DNA from 2 places in the Faecalibacterium sp. Marseille-Q0746 genome. Region 2 is predicted to be linked to the other one. Evidence: riboswitches for the same ligand, from Rfam matches in the RefSeq annotation. Region 2 holds a riboswitch; the other holds the start of a gene.

Region 1 (3,366 bases), on a different contig from region 2:
AGTGTCGGCAGCGGCCTGCTTTTTGGCGTAGCGGGCCTCGATGTCCTTTACGTCGTAGGCCGAGCCGCAGTAATCGCAGACCAGCTTGCCGCTGGCACCATCGTAGTGCAGGGGGCCGGTACAGGCCGGGCACTGATAATTCGTTGTCTTTTCAGCCATGCGTCAGACCCCTCTCAGGCCCCAAAGGGCTTGCCGCACTCGGGGCAGAACTTGGGCGGGTTGGCCGGGTCGGCAGGCACAAAGCCGCAGTTGGCGCACTTGGCGGCGGGCCGGGGCTTGCCGCATTCCGAGCAGAACTTGCCGCTGTTCTTTGCACCGCAGCTGCACACCCAGACAGCCGGGGCTTCGGGCCGGGGCTTGCCGCATTCGGCACAGAACTTGCCCGTGTTGCCGGTGTGGCCGCAGCTGCAGGTCCAGCCAGCGGCCGGTGCGGCCTGAGGCTGCGCGGCGGGCTGCTGGCCGCCCATCTGGTAGAGATCCCGGGCGTTGACACCGCCCGCTGCAGCGGCCTGGTTCATCCCCATAAAGGCCATGGCGGGACCGGCGGCGGTGTTGGAGGCGGCAGCCTGCATGGCGGAGGCCTGTGCGCCCACCAGATGCGCGGCGGCGCGGGTGGGGTCCATAAAGGCCGCACTGCGCTGCAGCTCCTTGATCATCTGCTCGTCTTCCTCGCTGGCCTTGACACCGGAAACGCCCAGAGAGACGATCTCGATGCCGCGCAGCCTGCTCCACTTGGCGCTCAGCTCCTGATTCAGGGCCTCGGCCAGCTCGGCGGTGTGGCCGGGCAGGGCGGAGTAGCGGATGCCCTGCTCGCTGATCCGGGCAAAGGCGGGCTGAAGGGCGGTCATCAGTTCGGTCTTGAGCTGGCCGTCCAGCGCGTCGCGGGTGTAGGCGTTTTCCACATTGCCGCAGACGTTGGTGTAAAACAGGATGGGGTTGACCACCCGGTAGCTGTACTCGCCGAAGCACCGGATGCCGATGTCGATATCGATGCCGGCGCGCTGGTCCACCACCCGGAAAGGCACCGGGTTGGGGGTGCCGTACTTGTTGCCGGTGAGCTCCCGGGTATTGATATAGTAGATGCGCTGGTCGGAACCGGCCTGCCCGCCAAAGCTGAACCGATTGCCCAGCTCGGCAAACACGCTGTCGATGTTCTTCAGCCCGCCGCTGAGCAGGGAGGGCTGGGTGCCGGTGTTGTAGGTGTACTCGCCGGGTTCGGCGCAGAGGTCCACCACCTTGCCCTGCTCCACGATCAGCACGCACTGGCCGTCGGCCACGGCGATCACAGAGCCATCCGAGATGACGTTTTCGCTGCCGTGCCGGTTGGCAGAGCGGCCATTGGTCCGTTTCTGGCCCTTGACGGCCAGCACCTCCGCGGGCAGAGCGTCACAATAAAAATATTCCTTCCACTGGTCGCCCATCACGCCGGATGCCGCGCCCAGAGCTGCTTTGATGAGACCCATAACTTCAATCTCCTTTTGTGCCGGGCAGTGCCCCAAAGCGGGGAATGGCTCCCCCGGGCGCTGCGAAATTTGGGACAAGTATAACATAATCCGGAAAATTGTAAAAGCGATTTGGCAAAAAGGCGGCAAAAAGGCGAAAGAAAAACTTGTTCTTGCTTTTTTGCTCCGGCGGGTGTACAATACCCTACGAAAAACAAAACACAGGGGAGCTCGTGAGGCGGGCTGAGAGGAAGTAACCAAACTTCGACCCTTGACCTGATGCGGATAATGCCGCCGTAGGAAGTCATAGGAAAATGATTTTTTGCAGGAGGCACCGCTGTGGTGTCTCCTGTTTTTTGTTGCCGCAAGCCGCCGCAACGGGCGGCTCCGGGCTGAGGGGGAGCGCCCTGAGCCTTGAAATAACTGCGATGGGAAGCCGTGTTCCGGCGTGAGAGGAGGCCAGCAAGCCTCGACCGCTTTTTGAGAAAGAGGAGTTACCAATGAAAAAATTCTCTGTGAAAAAGCTGGCTCTCGCTGGAATGTTCTGCGCCCTGTGCGTGGTGGGCAGTGTGTTCAGCTTCCCGATGTTCGGCAGCAAGTGCGCCCCCGTGCAGCACATGGTCAATGTGCTCTGCGCCGTGCTGCTGGGCCCCTGGTGGGGCGTGGGCGTGGCCTTTGTGGCCTCGCTGCTCCGCAATATCCTGGGTCTGGGCAGCCTGATGGCCTTCCCGGGCAGCATGTTTGGTGCCCTGCTCTGCGGCCTGGTCTACGCAAAGACCAAAAACCTGATCGCCACCCTGGTGGGTGAGGTGTTCGGCACCAGCATTCTGGGCGGCCTGTGCGCTTACCCGGTGGCCATCTGCCTGATGGGCAAGAGCGCCGGTGACATCGCGTTCTATGCCTACATCGTGCCCTTCCTCATCTCCACCGCTGTAGGTGCGGTCATTGCGGGCGTGCTGGTGTACAGCCTGCAGCACTCCGGTGTCCTGCGCTCCATGCAGAGCAGCCTTTCCTGACGGGGGTGCGTCATGTTTGCAGAGCAGTTTGCCAATGTCCGCACCAAAAGCCCCCTGATCCATAATATCACCAACTACGTCACCGTGAACGACTGCGCCAACATGGTGCTGGCCTGCGGTGCTTCGCCCATTATGGCCGACGATGCCGCCGAGGTGGAGGATATCACCACCATCTGCGGCGGGCTGAACATCAACATCGGCACCCTGAACAGCCGCACCATTGAATCCATGCTCAAGGCGGGCAAAAAGGCCAATGCACTGGGCCACCCCGTGGTGCTGGACCCCGTGGGCGCGGGCGCTTCCGCCCTGCGCACCGAGACGGCCTACCGTCTGCTGGACGAGGTGCAGTTCACGGTCATCCGGGGCAACATCTCCGAGGTAAAGACGCTGGCTTCCGGTGCGGGCACCACCAAGGGTGTGGATGCCGATGTGGCCGACAAGGTTACCGAGGAAAATCTGGACGGCGCGGTGGCCTTTGCCAAGGCTTTTGCCGCAAAGACCGGTGCCGTTGTGGCCATTACCGGTGCCATTGACATCGTGGCCGATGGGGCAAAAGCCTACTGCATCCGCAACGGACACCCAATGATGAGTGCCATCACCGGCACGGGCTGCCAGCTCTCTGCCTTGACGGCGGCCTTTATCACCGCCAACCCCGGCCAGCCGCTGGAGGCTGCGGCTGCTGCCGTCTGCGCCATGGGCCTTGCGGGCGAGATCGCCCATGCACGGCTGACCCCGCTGGACGGCAACGCCACCTACCGCAATTACATCATTGATGCCATTTACAATATGACTCCGGCTCAGCTGGAAGAGGGTGCCAAGTATGAAGTGCGCTGAAGAATATATGCGGCTCTATGCCGTTACCGACCGTGCCTGGGTGGGCGGTCAGACCCTCTATCAGCAGGTGGAGA
Region 2 (3,366 bases):
GGGCCTGCAATTGGAGCAGGCCGCCGAGCGCGCCACCCTCCGGCGCTCCGTGGAGCAGCTGGCCCCCCGGGAGCGGCAGATCATGGAGCTGCGCTTCGGCCTTGTGGACGGCGTGGAGCACACCCAGAAGGAAGCCGCCGATGCCCTTGGCATCAGCCAAAGCTACATCTCCCGGCTGGAAAAGCGGATCATCCGTCAGCTGAAAGAGGTGCTGGAGCGGGAGTAACCGGCAGCTGGCTCACCCTCTCAGGCGCTAACGCGCCAGCTCCCCCAAAGGGGGAGCCAAGACTGCCCCAGCCTTTAGCACCTGCTTGCGGTTGCCCTGCCAAAGGCTCTCCCTTTGGGAGAGCTGGCATTGCGAAGCAATGACTGAGAGGGCGAGGCTGCTAACAATTCCCATGTATCTTCCCCGCCCTCTTACCCCATACTTCCGGTATCAACGTAACCGGAGGTTCGGGGGATGTACAACAAAGTGGAATTATGCGGGGTGGACACGGCCCAGCTGCCGGTGCTTTCCGAAACGGAAAAGCGGCAGCTGCTCACCCGGGCGCGGGCAGGCGATGCCGCCGCCCGGCAGGCCATGATCGAGGGCAACCTGCGGCTTGTCCTGAGCGTGGTGCAACGGTTCGCGCAGCGGGGGGAGAATCTGGACGACCTGTTTCAGGTGGGGTGCATCGGGCTCATCAAGGCCATCGACAACTTTGACCCGGCCCAGCCGGTGCGGTTTTCCACCTACGGCGTGCCCATGATCATCGGGGAGATCCGGCGCTTCCTGCGGGACAACAACGCCCTGCGGGTCAGCCGCAGCCTGCGCGATGCCGCCTACAAGGCCATGCAGGCCCGGGAGACGCTGGAAAAGCAGCTGGGCCGGGAGCCCACCGTGGACGAGGTGGCCCGGCAGGCAGGACTTTCCCGCCGGGAGGTGAACGCGGCGCTGGAATCGGTGGTGGAGCCCATCAGCCTGGAAGAGCCCCTTTACACCGATGGCGGCGATGCCATGTATGTCATCGATCAGGTGCGCGACCCGGACAGCGAGGACAGCTGGATCAGCGGGTTGGAGTTCCGGCAGACCGTGGCCGGGCTGACCCCGCGCGAAAAGCGGATCATGGAGCTGCGCTACCTCAAGGGCGAGACCCAGATGGAGGTGGCGCGGGAGATCGGCATCAGCCAGGCGCAGGTCTCCCGGCTGGAAAAGGCCGCGCTGGAGCAGTTCCGGCACAAATAAACAGGAGAGCGGCACAGGCCTCCCTGCGCCGCTCTCCTACTTTTTGTATTTGCGCCTGGTCGCCGCCCCGCCCCGCAGATGGCGCTCGGCCTTGTTGCGGGCCAGCACGGCCTGCACCCGGGCAAACAGGGCCGCATCCACGGCCCGCAGGCGGGTGGATACATCCTTGTGCACCGTTGATTTGCTGCACCCAAACGCCCGGGCGGCTGCCCGCACCGTGGCACTGTGCTCTGCAATGTACTCTCCCAGCAGCGCCGCCCGCTGCTCCGGCTCCACGTTCATCCGGTCACGCCTCCCCTGTTTGCGGTCTCCCTAAAAAATATGAGCCAGCGGCCGCCAATATGCCCGCCGGGGCTTGACATTTGGGCGCTGGCCGCTATACTGGGAGCTGGACATAAAAACAGGGGCGCTGAAAAGCTGAGATCCGCACCTGAGCGGAGTACCCTCGAACCTGATCCGGGTAATGCCGGCGTAGGTAGTTTGCGGAAAGGTCCACCCTCTTCACAAACGAAGCCCATGCGCCTGCCTTTTTGTGCGGGTGCATTTGTTTTTGTGTACTATTATCTGAGAAGAGGAATCTCCCATGTCAAAAACCTATTCCAAGACCCGCATTCTTGTGGAGTGCGCCCTGATGATCGCCATTGGCACCGTGCTGAGCAACATCAAGTTCTTCACCCTGCCCAACGGCGGCAGCGTTACCCTGCTGAGCATGCTGCCCTTTGTGCTGGTCTCCTTCCGCCACGGCGTGAAGTGGGGCCTGTTCACCGGCTTTGTCAACGGCTGCCTGCAGATGCTGCTGGGCTTCTGGGCACCCCCGACCCCGACCTTCCTGTATTTCCTGGGTGAAGTCCTGCTGGACTACCTGGTGGCCTTTATGGCGCTGGGCACTGCCGAGTTCTTTGCCCGTCCCTTCAAGAACCGGATGGTCGGCGTGGCCGTGGGCACATTTATGGCAGGCTTCCTGCGCTTTATGTGCAGCTTCCTGTCCGGTGTGCTGGTCTGGGGCAACCTGAACGAAGGCCTGTCTGCCTGGACTTACAGCCTGGTGTACAACGGCAGCTACATGCTGCCCGAGACCCTGCTGACCATGGTGGCCGCCGTTCTGCTCTGCCGTGTGGCTCCGCAGATCTTTGACCGCCAGCACGCAAAGGCCTAACCTATCTTCACTTTGTTCCGCGCCCTGCCCGGCTCCGTGCCCGGCAGGGCTTTTTTGTTTTTGCAGACTTTTTCAAATTGGGTGTTGACAACCGCCCGCCCGGCTGGTATAATAACTCACGTCGCAGGACACCAACCGAATATGTGGGGGATTAGCTCAGCTGGGAGCCCGGTTGGTATCAAAACACACCCCCAGTCAGATAGTCCTGCGACAATCAAATTCCCAACAAAAAACTCCATCCAAGAGGTTCGCTTCTTGGATTTTATGGGGGATTAGCTCAGCTGGGAGAGCGCTTGCATGGCATGCAAGAGGTCAGCGGTTCGATCCCGCTATTCTCCACCAAAAAAGCACTGTACTTCGTAGGAAGTATGGTGCTTTTCTTTTTGCTTTCTTGGAGGTCACACTGAAAATCAGCCAAATGCCTGATTTTGCAGGCGTATGGACGGCAACCCCCAATTCTTGCTGTTTCGTTGTTTTTGAAAATGCTTGTTCGATGCCCGACTGTTTTGCAGGCGGACGTATCACTCCCCCTCAATGTAAGGAGTGAGATCGAAGTTGAACGAGATGTTGATCTGGTATCCGCGATATACGTCTACCCTGCGGATGAGCTGGTTGACGATCATCTTCTTCGCTTCAAAATTTGCACTGTCGTACAGGTCAGCATAAGAAATCAGTTCATCATACAGCCGCGACACTTTATCCATCAGCTCAGCCGTTTTCTCCAGTTCTTCACTGGCCGCTTCGCAAAGGTTTTCCAGCTCCGTGAGTTTCTCTTCCTGCGCTGTAATCATTTCGGCAAGGGTTTCTCTCGGTAACACGCTTTCACCTTTGATGCAAGCTAAAACCTCGGTTTTCAGTGCGAACAGGTCTTTTTCTGCCTTGTTCCGCTGTGTCTGAAGGTCTTGCAGATGATTCTTGCGTTCCGCATTCTCTTTTTCATAGCGTTTTGTAACGATCTGCTCTTTGGGGATACCCCTCATCTTGG

The links. A riboswitch is a leader RNA that binds a small molecule or an ion and turns the genes downstream of it on or off. The one in region 2 is predicted to bind thiamine pyrophosphate.
Region 1: linked by a shared signal. The riboswitch ahead of thiW (energy coupling factor transporter S component ThiW) and the one ahead of thiT (energy-coupled thiamine transporter ThiT) in region 2 are both predicted to bind thiamine pyrophosphate.

The regions. Positions count from the first base shown of each region.
Region 1 covers NZ_JAFREI010000012.1:68,153-71,518, forward strand. The annotation lists gene J3351_RS08440 (Trm112 family protein) at 1-159, opposite strand, end outside; gene J3351_RS08445 (SPFH domain-containing protein) at 174-1,463, opposite strand; TPP riboswitch at 1,656-1,762, shown strand; gene thiW (energy coupling factor transporter S component ThiW) at 1,943-2,458, shown strand; gene thiM (hydroxyethylthiazole kinase) at 2,471-3,292, shown strand; gene thiE (thiamine phosphate synthase) at 3,279-3,366, shown strand, end outside.
Region 2 covers NZ_JAFREI010000023.1:31,731-35,096, forward strand. The annotation lists gene J3351_RS12165 (sigma-70 family RNA polymerase sigma factor) at 1-226, shown strand, start outside; gene sigG (RNA polymerase sporulation sigma factor SigG) at 461-1,225, shown strand; gene J3351_RS12175 (sporulation transcriptional regulator SpoIIID) at 1,262-1,507, opposite strand; TPP riboswitch at 1,618-1,720, shown strand; gene thiT (energy-coupled thiamine transporter ThiT) at 1,809-2,381, shown strand; tRNA gene J3351_RS12185 (tRNA-Ala) at 2,648-2,723, shown strand; gene J3351_RS12190 (recombinase family protein) at 2,903-3,366, opposite strand, start outside.